2 linked regions of the Acuticoccus sp. I52.16.1 genome follow. The protein of the gene in region 1 interacts with the protein of each later gene in a pairwise test. Links are inferred from orthologs where the notes say so. Each region holds a gene or a part of one and is shown on either strand. Other genes may lie near its edges.

Region 1 (7,220 bases):
CGACGCGCACGAGATGCACGCCGAGACCGGCACCGTCACCGCCGACACCGTCGCCGAGATCGCCGCCACCAAGGCGGCCGGGGGGAGGGTGGTCGCCGTCGGCACCACGGCGCTGCGGATCCTCGAAAGCGCGGCCGTCTCCGGCGCCCTCGCACCGTTCGAGGGCGAGACGCGGATCTTCATCCGCCCCGGCTTCCGCTTCCACGCCGTCGACGCGCTGATGACCAACTTCCACTTGCCGCGCTCGACGCTGATGATGCTGGTCGCAGCCCTCGTCGGCCTGCCGCGCATGCATGCCGTCTACGCCCACGCCCTGGCGCACGGCTACCGCTTCTACTCCTACGGCGACGCTTCGCTCCTCTTCCCGGACAAGTCATGAGTTTCCAGCTACTGGCCACCGACGGAGGCGCCCGCCGCGGCCGCCTCGTGACGCCGCACGGCATCGTCGAGACGCCGACCTTCATGCCCGTCGGCACCCAGGCCACCGTCAAGACCATGATGATGCGCGACGTGGAGGCGACGGGCGCGCAGGTGGTGCTCGGCAACACCTATCACCTGATGCTGCGCCCCGGTGCCGACCGCGTCGCCCACTTCGGCGGCCTGCACGCCTTCATGAACTGGCCGCACACGATCCTCACGGACTCGGGCGGCTTCCAGGTCATGTCCCTGTCCGCCTTGCGCAAGATCGACGACGACGGGGTCACCTTCAAGAGCCATGTCGACGGGTCGATGCATCGTTTGACGCCCGAATCGGCGGTCGAGATCCAGCTGAAGCTGGGCTCCGATATCCAGATGCAGCTCGACGAGTGCGTGCGCCTGCCGGCCGACGCCGCCGCCATCGCCCGCTCGGTCACGATCAGCCTCGACTGGGCCGCTCGCGCCCGCCGCACCTTCCTGGACGCCGCCACCGGGCGCTTGCAGTTCGGCATCGTCCAGGGCGGGACGGACGCGGCCGAGCGCGCCCGCTCGGCCGAAGGCCTCGTCGCCGTCGGCTTCGACGGGTACGCCATCGGCGGCCTCGCCGTCGGCGAGCCACAGGCCGACATGTTCGCCACCATCGAGGTCACGGCGCCCCACCTGCCGGCCGATCATGCGCGCTACCTCATGGGCGTCGGCACGCCCGGCGACCTCGTCGGCGCCGTCGCCCGCGGGATCGACATGTTCGACTGCGTCATGCCCACGAGAGCCGGCCGCCACGGTGTCGCGTATACGGCCGAGGGCAAGCTCAACCTCAAGAACGCGCGGTTCGCGCTCGACGACACGCCCCTCGACGCGTCGCTCGCCTGTCACGCCTCGCAGGATTATTCGCGCGGCTACCTCCATCACCTCGTGAGGGTCGGCGAGCCGCTCGCCGCGACGCTCCTCTCCTGGAACAACATCGCCTACTACCAGCGCCTGATGGCGGACCTTCGCGCCGCCATCGCCGACGGCCGCTTCGCCGACGAGCGCGCCCGCCTCGCCGCCATCTGGGGCGGCGGCGAGGCGGACCGAGACGCGGAAAAAGTTCGCGGACCGGCCCCATTTCGCGGCGAGAGCAATTAAGCTCGCCTCAAAATTCGATGTAAAGATTGGGGGATGCGATGACACGGTTTCTGGAAGGCAAGACCGCGCTGGTGACCGGATCCGTGCAGGGGATCGGCCTCGCCGTCGCCAAGGCGCTCGGCTCGGCCGGCGCGCGCGTGGTGGTCCACGGCCTCGCCAGCCGCGACGACGGCGCCGCCGCCGAGGCCGCCATCACCGAAGCCGGCGCCCCCGCCACCCGCTTCTACGGCACGGATCTGCGCGACCCGGACGCCATCGACGCCCTGATGGACGAGGTCGCGATCTGGGGCGGGCCCGACATCCTGGTCAACAACGCCGGTATCCAGAAGACCGTCTCGCTCGAGGCGGCCACGCGCGAGACCTGGGAGATGATCCTCGCCGTCAACCTCTCCGCCGCCTTCCACACCATGCGCCGCGCGATGCCGGGGATGGGGGAGCGCGGCTACGGCCGCGTCGTCAACATCGCCTCCGTCCACGGGCTCGTCGCCTCGGTCGAGAAGGCGCCATACGTGGCGTCCAAGTTCGGGCTGGTCGGCCTCAGCCGCGTCGCCGCCCTGGAATACGCCGCCGCAGGATCGAAGGCGTCCGGCGGCGTCACCGTCAACTGCATCTGCCCCGGCTGGACCGAGACCGATATCCTGGGGCCGCAGATCGCCGCCCGCGCCGCGGCCCATGGCGGCGACCGCGATGCCGGGATCGCCAGCCTGCTCTCCGAGAAGGAGCCCACCGGGCGCCTGTCCGATCCGAGTGAGATCGGCGCCTTGGCGCTCTGGCTCTGCAATCCGATCGCCCACAACCTCACCGGCACGGCCATCCCCGTCGATGGTGGCTGGACGACGCAGTAGAGGCCAGGCACCAGCCTTGTCCTCGGCGGGGGTGTGTGTTGCGCCTCTGAGCGAGGGGGTTCCCCCCTCGCGCTCCCTCCGCCTCGCCGGCAGGCAGCCGTTCAGGTCATCCAGCCGCCAAGAGCGGCTGACTGAGCTGAACGACTGCTTCGAGGCTGCGTCGGGGTTCGGACGCGTCAAGGGTTCGCTCCGCCGCTTCGCGCCCTTGACCCGTCCGAACCCCGACAGACCGGGGCACGGCTGAGTGTGGCCATGGGGGGGGGTGATGGGGCGAGAGCGGGGCGAGGGGCGAGCGGGCGCGGCAAAGAAAAAGCCGCCGGCGCGGGGCGTCGGCGGCTTTCTGCGGGTGAGGTGACGGCGGCCGGTCAGCCGGCGCGTAGCGGCAGGCCGCGGGCGCCGTAGCGCGCGGCGGAGCCGAGCTGTTCCTCGATGCGCAGGAGCTGGTTGTACTTCGCCGTGCGGTCCGAGCGGGCCAGCGAGCCGGTCTTGATCTGCCCGCAGTTCGTCGCCACCGCGAGGTCGGCGATGGTCGAGTCCTCGGTCTCGCCCGAGCGGTGGCTCATCACCGCCGTGTAGCCGGAGCGATGTGCCAGCTCGACCGTGTCCAGCGTCTCGGTCAACGTGCCGATCTGGTTGACCTTCACCAGGATCGAGTTGGCGACCTTCTGGCCGATGCCCTGCGCCAGGCGCGTCTCGTTGGTGACGAACAGGTCGTCCCCGACGAGCTGGCAGCGGTTGCCCAGGCGCTGCGTCAGCATCGCCCAGCCCTCCCAGTCGTCCTCGCCCATGCCGTCCTCGATCGAGATGATCGGGTAGGCGTCGGCCAGTTCGACCAGGTAGTCGACCATCTTGGCCGGCTGCAACGTGCGCTGCTCGCCCTCCAGGCGGTACTGCCCGTCGGTCACGAACTCGGTCGACGCGCAGTCGAGCGCGATGAAGACGTCCTCGCCCATCCGCGCACCGGCGGCCGCGCCCGCCTCCATGATGATGTCGAGCGCGGCCTTCGCGGAGGGGAGGTTGGGCGCGAAGCCGCCCTCGTCGCCCACGTTGGTGTTGTGGCCGGCCTGCTTCAGCTTCGACTTCAGCGCGTGGAAGATCTCGACGCCCGCCCGCAGCCCCTCGCTGAACGAGGAATAGCCGACCGGCATCACCATGAACTCCTGGAAGTCGATCGGGTTGTCCGCGTGGGCCCCGCCGTTGAGGATGTTCATCATCGGGGTGGGCAGCACGGTCGCGTTGACGCCGCCGACATAGCGGTAGATCGGGAGCTGCGCCGAGGCGGCCGCGGCGCGCATCACCGCCAGCGACACGCCCAGGATCGCGTTGGCGCCCAGCCGGCTCTTGTTCTCGGTGCCGTCGAGCGCGATCATCGTCTCGTCGATGTCACGCTGGCGTTCCGCGTCGATGCCCGACAGCGCGTCGAAGATCTCGCCGTTCACGGCCTCGACGGCGAGCGCCACGCCCTTGCCGCCGTAGCGCTCGTCACCGTCGCGGCGCTCCACCGCCTCGTAGGCGCCCGTCGACGCTCCCGAGGGGACGGCCGCACGGCCCATCGCGCCGTCTTCGAGCGTGACGTCCACCTCGACCGTGGGGTTGCCTCGGCTGTCGAGAATTTCGCGGCCGAGGATGTCAATGATTGCGGTCAAGCGGGTTCCCCTTGCCTCACATGCACGTTTCCCGCGTGTGATAGCGGAACGGGTGCTGCGGTCAAAGGTCCGATTGCGCCGGTCCGCCGTTTGCGAGGGCGCGACAGGGCGGGGGCGCTACAGGAGAGTGCGCGAGGGGGAGGCGCCCAGCAGGCCGATCGGGAAGGCCGGGCGGCGGCGGCGCGCGGGGACGAACACCTTCGGCTGCACCTGGCCGACTTCCTCGATGAAGTTGCGCACGTCGCGGAAGTGGTCGGACCACTGCGGCGGCTCGTAGCGGCGCGCCTTCTCCAGTGCGGCGGCGCGGCGCGGCGAATCCTTCTGCGCGTAGTCGATCACCGCCTGGCGCCAGGACGGGCCGTCGAGCGGGTCGATCAGCTCCGCCGCATCGCCGACGATCTCGCGGAAGACCGGGATGTCGGACGCGATGACCGGGGTGTCGACCGCCAGCGCTTCGGTGACGGGCATGCCGAAGCCTTCCACGAACGAAGGCATGAGGACGGCCGTCGCCTTGCGGCGCAGGAGGTCGAGCGCGGCATCGGGCACGGCGCCGGCTTCGTAGACGTGGCTGGAGAGCTGGCGCACACGGTCGAGCACGGCGATGGGGGTCTGCGCCTCCCAGCCGCGCTTGCCGGCGATGATGAGCTTGGGCGCGGCGTAGCCCATGTCCTCGACCAGGCGGCGCCACACGTTGAGGAGCAGCATGTGGTTCTTGCGCGCCTCGATGGTCGAGACGACGAGGAAGTAGGGCTCGTCCACCAGCGGCGGCAGCACCGCGTCCTGCCGGGTCGGCTCCGAGCCGATGTGCGACACGGAGATCTTCGGCGGCTTGGGGCCGAGATATTGCCGCAGCCGGGCCGCGCTGTAGTGCGAGCTGGCGATGATGCCGTCGGCGTGTTTGGCGAGCGTCTCGACCCGCGCGGCGCAGGTGGTCGCGGTGCCGGGGCGGACGAACTCCGGGAAGTCCAGCGGGATCAGGTCGTGGCAGACGTTGACCATGCGCACGCCCGGAAAGGCCTTGATGCGCTCGATCGGGGCCGGGCGCTCCAGCCGGTCCAGCGAGGCGCGCAGGTAGATGACCGGGCGTTCGCGGTGGGTCTGGCGCAGGACCGGCGCCAGCGGCTCACGCGCCCAGGAGGCCGACATGTGCTGCGCCCAGCTCGCGATGGGCGAGCGGCTCGGCTGCTCGCCGGTGATGCCGCGGCGCGAGCGGCGCAGCTCGCGCTCTTCCTTGGAGAGGTAGCCGAGGCGCGGTGCCGTCGGCGCGCCGTCGCCGGCTAGGAACTCGTTGACGTTGAGGATCGCGCTTTCGGCCGAGAAGCCCTGGGCACCGCTGTCCCACACCGCTTCCTGCCGGTCGAGGAAGTGGGGCACCGCAGCGTCCGCGATCATCCGTACGCTCTGCATGGTGACGACGAAACGCACGTCCGCGCAGTCGAGTCCGTGCAGCCACTTGGCGTACGCCAGCTCGACACGCTCGATCCCGGTCGGGGCCGAGCGGCCCGAGGCCGAGACCAGCCTCGTCAGGTCAAAAAGGATCAGGGGTCGAGTCAAGTTTACACTGCCCTACCGTCACCGCGTCTGCGTGACCGTCCTACACCCATCCATAAATGAACCCAACTCCGGATGTGTTGTGCATCCATCACATTATCCCCGGACAGGCCATCGCGGATCGTCGAATCGGACAGCGATTAGGCCAGATCGGCGCGGCCGTCGACCGCAAGTATAGACAAGCTGCGACCCAGCGTCACCTGACCGCCGGGATTCGTAAAGGACAATCAAAGCGTTTCAAGTGTGTTAGCGGCGGCCGATGGGCGAGAATCTGTTATGCGCACCAATGACTGTGGCGGGCGTTTCTTGCCCGTCGTGGCACGGATACCACGTGCCGGCGGCAATCCCCGCCGCGGCGGGGCGCACCGGAACCGTCTCGGGCCGGCCCTCCGGCGCTGCATTTTTGTTCCGAAACCGGTCGCGCGTTCATGAGACTGCGGGGGCGCGCGGGGCCGGGCGGCACGGGGCGCGGCGCATGACAGGCTGGCCGGGCGTGATGCGAGGCGCTACACGGGCGGCGCGGCGCTGACGAGCGATGGAGGCAGCCCCTTGAGCGAGCCGTCGGAGGGCGAGCCATCACAGCACGAGGCGCCGGGCCGGCCGGAGGGGGCCGCGCCTTTGTGCGCCTCGGTGGCCCTTGCGCCCCGCGCGGTGGTGCCGCTGGCGCTGGCGCTGGGGCCGGGGACGTGGCGGCTGACCGTGACCGCGGACGCACCCGTAGAGCTTGCCGCGCGCACCGGCGCCGGCGCCGTCCGCCTGCGCGCCGAGGCCGGCATCGTCACCCTGGCGCTCGACGCACCGGTCGACGGCTTCGACGTCTGGCCGCTCGACGTCTGGCCGCACGATGAAGACGAAGACGAAGATGAAGAGGAAGCAGCGGCGCGCGCGACGGTCGTCGCCGAGCCCGCGCCGCCTTGGGATACGCTGACGCCGTCCTGGCGGCTCGGCCCGGTGCGCCAGCCGCCGCGCGCGGCACACGCCCCCCGCACGACGCCGCCGACGCCGCGGGGCTGGAGCGTGCGGATCGCCGAGGCGGAGGCGGTGGAGGTCGTCGGCGAGCGTTTCGAGGTGGGTGAGAACGGTGTCCTGCGCCTGGCGCTTCCGACACCGGCGGGGCCGGGGGCGGTGCTGGTGGAGGGGGTCTTCCGCACCGAAGACGGCGCGCCGGCCCGGGTCGAGCCGCAGATCCTGGCCTCCGGCGCCGCCTCGCCCCGCAGCCGCCTCGCCGCGATGCGCCGCACGCACGGGGCCCATTACGCCGCCGTCCTGACGCTGGACGCTTCGGCCGAGACGCTCCTGCTGCGCCCGCGCGAATACGTCGGCCATGTGGTGATTCCGGCCCTTTCGGTCCGCCCGCTGACGCTGCCTCGCCGGGCGGCGCGGCTGGCGCAGGCGGTGCGGAGCTGGGTCGCGGCGGTGCACCGGCCGGCGCCGGTGGGCGCGCGTTCGGGGCCGCTCGCGCCGCGGCCTCGCCGCCAGCCGGGCCGGGCCGGGCCCCCATCGGCACGGCCGCTCGTCAGCATCGTCACCGCCACTCGGGACGCGCCGCAGCACCTGGCGCGCTACCTCGCGACGATCCATCGGACGCGCTACCAACCGTGCGAGATCCTCCTGGTCGACAACGCCACCCGCGACG
Region 2 (3,834 bases), 360 kb from region 1 along the record:
GCTCGTCGTAGCGGATGAAGCGGAAGCTGTCGGTGAGGCTGCGGTAGAGGCCGGACCAGATCGGCGCGCCCCAGTCGAGTTCCAGGTGCGAGGGCCATGTTCCGGCCTTCAGCAGCGCCGGGTGCTCCTTGTCCCCGGCGACGGCCCAGGCGAGCGACACCCCGTCCTGCGCCTCGGTGAAGCGGATCGACTGATGCGGCACCGCCGGGCCGTCCGCCGCCTCGGGCGCAATCGACGGGCCGCTGTCGAGCGTCGCCGGCGCCACGCGGGCCGGGACGCGCGCCGCGTCGGCATGGGGCGGTCCCGCCGCAGGGCCGGTGGCCGGCGCGACCTCGAACGGGCAGATCGAGAAGTCGGGCGGCTCCAGTCCCGCGTCTCGGAAGGCGCGCTCCATCTGATCGGCGAGGGCGACGGCCTCGCGCTCGCGCCCCAACTTGCGGCGAGCGAGGACGGCGTGTTGCGCGGCCGCCGGGTCGAACGGCGCGTCGAGCCACCAGCGCTCGGCCCAGACCTCGTTCTCCTCCAGCGACAGGTCCGGCGCCTGTGCCAGCCGGCGGGCCAGTTTGACGCGCAGGCGCATGAGTTCGGTCCGCTTGTGGTCGAGCCAGGCGGAGAAGGTCGGTTGGTTGGAAAGCTCGCAGTCCTCCATCAGGACGCGGTTGGCGCATTCCCACGCCTCGGCGAGCCCGTGCGCGGTCGTATCCTCGCCCACCGCCTCCTCGCCACTGGCGACGGCGGCGATATGCTCGAAGTCGACGCGGACGGGGTCGATCTGGATCCGCACCTGCTCGCGGTCGGCGATGAGCCGGGTTTCGCCGCCCACGTTGACCAGCGGGCGCAGCTTGCTGAGCGACCAGCGCAGCGCCGCGCGCGGGTCGTCCGGCACCTCCCACAGCAACTCGCACAGCCGCTCGCGCCGCTGCGGCCGGGCGCACAGGACGAGGTAGCCGAGCAGCGCGCGCGTCTTGCGCGAGGCGGGCAGCGGCAGCGCCTCCCCGTTCCAGGAAATCGCGACGGGACCGATGGTCTGAATGCTGAGAGCGGGCTGGGCGATGGAGACGGGCTGGGCCCGCCATGGGGGGCGGCGATGCCGCTCACGGGAGCGCCGGCCGGCAAAGGCCACGCCCGGAAGATCACAATCGACGCTCGGTACGACGTGTGTATTCATGGCGTTGTTCCCTCCTGCCATGCGCACCGATCCGACATCGCCCTGCGACCGCGCCCCCCGTGCGCGGCGCAGACGGCAGGTGGTCTTTTCAGTGATGACCCACTGTTATTGTCGTTCGGCGCGCCACTGCTGCCTCCCTTGATCTGGCATTGTGCAGGATCGAACACTGTGTTCGCGAGCACTATTCTATCAATTTGCGAAAACGTGTAGCAGCTTGACCACCGGCTCGAGGCATAGACCGCCTTCAAGGCGTGCCTGAGGCGGTGTCGACGTGGACGGCCGATTGCATTTGGGCGACCCGCAAGCCGCCCCTATCGACGAAATGCCGCAGCTCGCGCGGTGTTCTCGGCGCTGCACGGCCGGGCCGCCCGTGCGCTTGCGGCGGCCCGCCTAAATTGTGGCGATCGGGCCGCGATTGATCACGATGTCGAGAACGGATGGGATATCGGCAACGAAGTAGTCCGGCTGGGCCGCCTCGGAGAACGCGAAATGGTATCCGGCCGTGTGGAGAGCGAAGGGACAGCCGGCGGCTCGAGCCGTCAAAGCGTCGATCTCGCTGTCGCCGACGAAGAGCGTACGCGCCACCGTCACGCCGAGCCCGGCGACTACCGCCTCCAGCGGCTTCGGGGACGGCTTCTTCTGTGGCAGCGTGTCCCCCGTGACGACCACGGCGAAGGCGAGGCCGAACGCGTCGAGCACGCGCCGGGTCGGCTCGTCCGGCTTGTTGGTGCACAGCCCGACCGCGACGCCGGCGCGCTCCAGCTCGCCGAGCGTCTCGACGATGCCGCCGAAGGGGACGTTGTCACCCGGCGGGGCGGCACCGTAGATCGCGATGAAACGGGGGTAGTGCGTGGCGACGGCGGCGTCGTTCGCCGGCAGCTCGCGCGCCGCCAGTGCGCGCCGCAGGAAATGCGCGGCGCCATGGCCGATGAAGGCGCGCGTCTCGTCCAGCGTCAGCGGCGCGGCTCCCTGCTCGGCGAGGAAGCGGCCCGCGATCGCCCGGATCGCCGGCGCGCTGTCGATCAGCGTGCCGTCGAGGTCGAAGACGACGGCGTCAAACGCGCGAGCCTCAGGCCGCATCGGACCTCGCCGCGGCCGTCGCCGCCTCGCGGATGGCGCGGATGTTGGCCCCGTAGGCGCCGGGCTGGGCGACCGAGCCGCCCTTGAACACCGCCGAGCCGGCCACCAGAACGTCCGCCCCAGCCGCGGTCAGGCGCGGCGCGGTCTGCGGCGTCACGCCACCGTCGATCTCGATGTGGATCGGCCGGTCGCCGATCATCTCGCGCAGGCGCGCCACCTTGGGCACGCACGCGTCGATGAAGCTCTGCCCGCCGAAGCCGGGGTTCACCGTCATCACGCAGACGAGGTCGATCCGGTCCATGACATAGGCGATCGCCTCGGCCGGGGTCGCCGGGTTCAGCGCCACGCCGGCCTTGCACCCGGCCGCGCGGATCGCCTGCAGCGTCCGGTCGAGATGGGGGCCCGCCTCGGCGTGGGCGGTGAGCACGTCCGCCCCCGCCTCGGCGAAGGCGGCGATATAGGGGTCGACCGGGGCGATCATCAGGTGCACGTCCATCACCGTCTCGATGTGCGGGCGGATGGCCTTCACCGTCTGCGGGCCGAAGGTGATGTTGGGGACGAAGTGGCCGTCCATCACGTCCACATGCACCCAGTCGGCGCCCTGGGCCTCCACCGCCTCGCATTCGGCGCCGAAGGCGGCGAAGTCGGCGGACAGGATCGACGGGGCGATCTTCGGGCGGCGGTCGAACATCTTCGGGTCTCCGATGGCGGACGGTCGGGCGAATGCCGGGCAAAGACCATCCGGAGCGACGTTTGGGAAGAGCCTGCCCCCGCTGATGCACGGCGAAACGCACGGCACCCGGCAGCGGCCGGCCGGGACCGACGACGACGCGCCCCCGTCCCGATGCGTCACATCTAGTGAGACAGCTCGTCCAATACGAGGGACAGGAACGCCTCGGGCGCGGTTTGCGAGGCGGCGTGGCCGCCCCAATCCATCACCGCCAGACGCGCGTCCGGGATGCCGGCCGCGAGTGCCTCCGAACAGTGCAACGGGGTGAGCTGATCGTCCCTCGCGCACAGGATCAGCGGCGCGGTCTCGATGTCCGCCAGTTCGGCGCGGCGGTCGAACGCGAGCAGCATGTCGATCCGGGCGAGCATCGTCTCGGTGGGCGGGCTGGCGGCGATCAGCCCGTCGACCACCGCCTGCACCGTCTGCGAATGCTCGGCCACGAAGCGCGGCGGATAGAGGAAGAGCGGCGTCGCACCGTGATAGGCCGCGACCCCGCTGTCGACGAGTTGCCGGCGGCGGACCTTGAAGCAGAGGTCGAAGAACGGGTCCCGCCCCGGCCAGCCGGCGAACAGCACCATCCGCTTTATCCGCTCCGGCGCCACCGCCCCCAGGACGAGCCCCGTCGCCGCTCCGGTCGAGTGGCCGATGAAGTGCGCCGCCTCGATGCCGAGGTGGTCGAGGAGTGCGGTCACGTCGTCCGCCAGCGCCGGCACCGTGTGCTCGGTGCGGCGCGACACCGTCTCCCCGCAGCCCATGTGGTCCATCGCGACGACGGTGAAGCGCGCGGTCAGGGCCGGCAGCAGGTTGTCCCAGTAGCGCCGCGAGCCTCCCAGGCCGCACAGGAGAAGGAGCGGCG

What was found. Proteins that work in one complex are often made in the same cells at the same time.
Region 2: the proteins of eno (region 1) and rpe interact in binary tests that used the Escherichia coli proteins (3 or more experiments, as listed by UniProt). The link is inferred for Acuticoccus sp. I52.16.1 from one-to-one orthologs.

Annotation. Positions count from the first base shown.
Region 1 is NZ_CP094828.1:4,236,339-4,243,558, forward strand. The notes cover bases 1,894-4,760. They hold eno (phosphopyruvate hydratase), read right to left. Parts: upstream 4,034-4,760; coding sequence 2,753-4,033; downstream 1,894-2,752. Other genes in these bases: MRB58_RS19155 (SDR family NAD(P)-dependent oxidoreductase), read left to right, coding at 1,894-2,387; MRB58_RS19165 (glycosyltransferase family 1 protein), read right to left, coding at 4,151-4,760. Also shown: tRNA preQ1(34) S-adenosylmethionine ribosyltransferase-isomerase QueA, read left to right, coding at 1-379; tRNA guanosine(34) transglycosylase Tgt, read left to right, coding at 376-1,542; more of MRB58_RS19155, read left to right, coding at 1,581-1,893; more of MRB58_RS19165, read right to left, coding at 4,761-5,587; MRB58_RS19170 (glycosyltransferase family 2 protein), read left to right, coding at 6,134-7,220. UniProt on the Escherichia coli protein: Catalyzes the reversible conversion of 2-phosphoglycerate (2-PG) into phosphoenolpyruvate (PEP). It is essential for the degradation of carbohydrates via glycolysis.
Region 2 is NZ_CP094828.1:4,601,128-4,604,961, reverse strand. Bases 1,089-3,834 are described here. They hold rpe (ribulose-phosphate 3-epimerase), read right to left. Parts: upstream 2,940-3,834; coding sequence 2,238-2,939; downstream 1,089-2,237. Other genes in these bases: MRB58_RS20735 (alpha/beta fold hydrolase), read right to left, coding at 3,104-3,834; gph (phosphoglycolate phosphatase), read right to left, coding at 1,559-2,248; MRB58_RS20750 (alpha/beta hydrolase), read right to left, coding at 1,089-1,168. Outside these bases: more of MRB58_RS20750, read right to left, coding at 1-1,088. UniProt on the Escherichia coli protein: Catalyzes the reversible epimerization of D-ribulose 5-phosphate to D-xylulose 5-phosphate.